2 regions of the Pseudomonas cichorii genome follow, and region 2 is predicted to be linked to the other one. Evidence: predicted binding sites of a transcription regulator. Region 2 holds the regulator's gene; the other holds the start of a gene.

Region 1 (2,204 bases), 2.9 Mb from region 2:
CCTAGTTGGGTCTACTCTGCAAACGAGGCTGATCCGTCAGCCTTCCAATGTCGAAACCGGGTTGCTACAGATCCGGTCTGGTCAGCTTCATGCTTGATTCCCCACTGCGGATTAACTGTCGTGTGGCGACCACCAGTCAGGTGGTCGTTCTGGAAGAGTTGAAACTCTATCTATCGTTGCATAGGAGGACGTTTCATGAGCACAGCCTATCAAGAGGACATCAGCAGTCATGTACTGCGCCGCATGAAAGAAGGCGGTTTTGATTTTGCACGTACCTATCCTATCGAGTTCTACGCCGTCTTCCCGGATGAGGAACGGGCGCGGCAGGCTGCAGGACAATTTCGTGGTGAGTCCATCAATACCCAGATTAATGTGCGTGACGACGGTGCGTGGCACTTGCAATTGAGCAAGGTGATGTATGCCACCTATGACGGCATCGGCGACTTCGAGCATGACTTCCAGAACGTGATCTCGCCGATGGACGGTGAGGTTGAAGGATGGGGCGTCACAGCGGAGGTCAGAAGACTGCACGCATGAATCATCTGTCTGTTAGTAACACGACCGGTCAATTGCGGAGTATGCCGCCATTGGCCGGTCGTGCTTTTGGCCGCCGGAAAAGGAACGGATGCAGCCGATGTGCAAAAAAAAGCCACTCGATGGAGTGGCTTGAAGGGAAGTCCGGTTAGAAAAGCGCCAGGGCGCAAACTCCAGAAAAAAAATCGAGACAGGCAATCGGGCCTTTGTTTGCTCGGTTACTGGCGATTATGGCGAACTAATATCCCCCAATGAAATCAACACTGACTATGCTGGTGATAGATTTCGCGATTGCCTGACGCTTCCGAATGAGGCGTAGGAGAAATGGTCATGGCATTTATTGCACAGGAATGGTGCGTTGAATGTCTGTTGTTTGCGTAAATCATTGATATCAAAGCGTTTATGCCGATGGCACGGGCCTTGCGAAGGCCTGTAGGTCCATGGTGACAAGGAGTACGGCATGATCCGCACCTTTTATGACGAGATGTACGACGCTGGCGGCCAGGTCCGCCCGCATTACCGGGAATTTGCCCGCTGGTTGGGTGACACGCCCCCTGAGCTTCTGGCTCAGCGTCGGCGTGAAGCCGACCTGTTGTTTCATCGCGCCGGGATCACGTTCACGCTCTATGGTGACGAGCAGGGGACCGAAAGGCTGATCCCCTTCGATACGATTCCGCGCAGCATTCCGGCCAGTGAGTGGCGGGTTGTGGAGCGCGGCTGCATTCAGCGCGTCAAGGCGCTGAACATGTTTCTTGCGGACCTGTACCACGATCAACGGATCATCAAGGCGGGGATCATTCCTGCCGAGCAGGTTCTGGCCAACGAGCAATATCAGTTGGCAATGCAAGGCCTGAATCTGCATCGCGATCTGTATTCGCACATTTCCGGGGTCGACCTGGTACGCGACGGCGATGGCACGTATTACGTGCTTGAAGACAACCTGCGTACCCCGAGCGGCGTGAGCTACATGCTCGAAGACCGCAAGATGATGATGCGCCTGTTCCCGGAGCTGTTCGCCGCGCAACGCATCGCCCCCATCGATCACTACCCGAACCTGTTGCTCGACACGCTCAAGAGTTCGAGTCATCTGGACAATCCGAGCGTGGTGGTCCTGACGCCGGGTCGTTTCAACAGCGCCTTTTTCGAGCACGCCTTTCTGGCGCGTGAGATGGGGGTCGAACTGGTGGAAGGTGCTGATCTTTTCGTGCGCGATGATCGCGTCTTCATGCGCACCACCGACGGTCCCAAAGCCGTTGATGTGATCTACCGCCGTCTGGACGATGCCTTCCTGGATCCGCTGGCCTTCAACCCGGATTCGATGCTCGGTGTGCCGGGCCTGCTGTCGGCCTACCGTTCCGGCAATGTGGTTCTGGCAAATGCCATCGGGACTGGAGTTGCGGACGACAAGTCGATCTATCCCTATGTGACGGACATGATCCGTTTCTATCTGGATGAAGAGCCGATCCTCAAGAACGTGCCGACCTGGCAGTGCCGCAAGCCCGAAGAGCTGTCCCATGTGCTGGCCAATCTGGGTGATCTGGTGGTCAAGGAAACCCAGGGTTCCGGCGGTTACGGGATGCTGGTCGGCCCTGCAGCGACCGCTGCGGAAATCGAAGCCTTCCGTGCCCGTCTCAAAGCCAAGCCACACGCATATATCGCCCAACCGACCT
Region 2 (2,204 bases):
GCTTCTCCTTATGCTTGAGCAATTGTCTGTCGAGCTTATCAGTGAGAAGGTCGATGGCCGCGTACATGTCGTCATGTTCGGCGTTGGCTACGACCTCTCCACCATGGATGTGCAGTGTGGCTTCGATCTTCTGCTTGAGCTTCTCGACCGCCAGGGTGACCTGCACGTTAGTAATCTTGTCAAAATGCCCTTCGAGCTTCTTGAGCTTGAGCTCAACGTATTCGCGAAGGGGCTTGGTCACTTCCAGTTGGTGTCCACTGATATTGACTTGCATACAGCTTTCTCCTTTGCCAGTGCATAAAGAAGCAGGAGTTCATTCCTGCCGCTGGAACGCTGTGGCTCTGCCTGCATCACATCAGTCGCTTGCGTTCACTCGAAGGTGCAATTCCGAGCGACTCGCGGTACTTGGCTACTGTGCGACGGGCTACTTGAATGCCTTGTGCCTCCAGTAAACCAGCGATCTTGCTATCACTCAACGGCTTTTTCTGATTTTCCGCTGCAACCAGTTTCTTGATGATTGCGCGGATGGCCGTCGAAGAGCATTCCCCACCTTCGGAGGTGCTGACGTGGCTGGAAAAGAAGTATTTCAGCTCGTAAATACCCCTTGGGGTATGCATGAACTTCTGGGTGGTCACGCGGGAAATCGTAGACTCGTGCATGCCCACCGCTTCGGCGATGTCGTGCAGGACGAGCGGCTTCATGGCTTCGTCGCCATACTCGAGAAAACCGCGCTGATGTTCGACGATCTGGGTGGCAACCTTCATCAGGGTTTCGTTGCGGCTCTGCAGGCTCTTGATGAACCAGCGGGCCTCCTGCAACTGATTGCGCATGAAGGTGTTGTCAGCGCTGGTGTCGGCCCGGCGCACAAAACCGGCATATTGCGGGTTGACCCGCAGGCGTGGCACGGATTCCTGATTCAGCTCCACCAGCCAGCGTTCGTTGTCCTTGCGCACGATCACATCGGGCACGACATATTCGGCTTCGGTGGATTCGATCTGCGAGCCGGGGCGCGGGTTGAGGCTCTGGACCAGTTCGATGACCTGGCGCAGTTCGTCTTCCTTGAGCTTCATGCGCCGCATGAGCTGGGTGTAGTCGCGACTGCCCAGCAGGTCGATATAGTCGGTGACCAGGCGCTGGGCTTCGCTCAGCCAGCGGGTCTTGGCCGGTAGCTGGCGCAATTGCAGCAGCAGGCATTCGCTCAGGTTGCGGGCGCCGATACCGGCAGGCTCGAATTGCTGGATACGGTGCAGAACGGCTTCGATCTCGTCGAGTTCGATATCCAGTTCGGGATCGAAGGCTTCGACGATTTCTTCGAGGGTTTCGTCGAGATAGCCCTGGTTATTGATGCAGTCGATCAGGGTGACGGCAATCAGCCGGTCCTTGTCGGACATCGGCGCCACGTTCAATTGCCACAGCAGATGGCTCTGCAGGCTTTCGCCCGCGGACGTGCGGGTGGTGAAGTCCCATTCGTCGTCATCGTTGCTGGGCAGGCTGCTGGCGCTGGTCTGGTAGACATCTTCCCAGGCGGTATCGACGGGCAATTCGTTTGGAATGCGCTCGTTCCATTCGCCCTCTTCCAGGTTGTCCACAGTGGGTGCGGATTCCTGATAGCTGGGCTCCTGGATCTCGGTATTGGGCTTTTGCTCAATGTTGTCGGCCAGAGGGTCGGAGTTGTCGAAGTCCTCGCCTTCCTCCTGGCGTTCCAGCATAGGATTGGATTCCAGTGCTTCCTGAATCTCTTGCTGGAGGTCCAGGGTCGATAACTGGAGCAAGCGGATAGCCTGTTGCAGCTGCGGTGTCATCGTCAGCTGCTGGCCCATTCTCAAGACTAGCGATGGTTTCATGGCAGGGGCTAAACACCTTATTCGCCGGCGCACATGCGCCATCCACTACAGGGCGCCGAAGCGCCAGCTTAAGCAAGTTATATGCCTGAATCTGAAGTGTTTGCCTAGAGCATCATGACAAAAAATGCATTGTCAACAGGATGCTTAGGCAAAGCTCGCATCAAGAGAGCTCACACAGGATCGACTACAGGCGGAACTCGTGGCCGAGGTAGACCTCTTTCACCAGTTGGTTGGCCAGAATGGTTTCCGAGTCGCCTTCGGCAATCAATTGCCCGTCGTTCACGATGTAGGCGGTTTCGCAGATATCCAGGGTTTCGCGCACGTTGTGATCGGTGATCAGCACGCCGATGCCCTTGGCTT

What was found. The regulator sigma-54, encoded in region 2, starts transcription at its own class of promoters, with help from an activator protein. The targets are predictions, from matches to a motif close to ANTGGCATNNANNTTGCTNT.
Region 1: KGD89_RS08585 (circularly permuted type 2 ATP-grasp protein) is a predicted target of sigma-54. The motif match lies at 942-961, and genes of this name have one in related genera.

The regions. Positions count from the first base shown of each region.
Region 1 covers NZ_CP074349.1:1,919,505-1,921,708, forward strand. The annotation lists gene KGD89_RS08580 (ribonuclease E inhibitor RraB) at 196-537, shown strand; gene KGD89_RS08585 (circularly permuted type 2 ATP-grasp protein) at 995-2,204, shown strand, end outside.
Region 2 covers NZ_CP074349.1:4,992,502-4,994,705, reverse strand. The annotation lists gene hpf (ribosome hibernation-promoting factor, HPF/YfiA family) at 1-274, opposite strand, end outside; gene KGD89_RS21240 (RNA polymerase factor sigma-54) at 351-1,844, opposite strand; gene lptB (LPS export ABC transporter ATP-binding protein) at 2,029-2,204, opposite strand, start outside.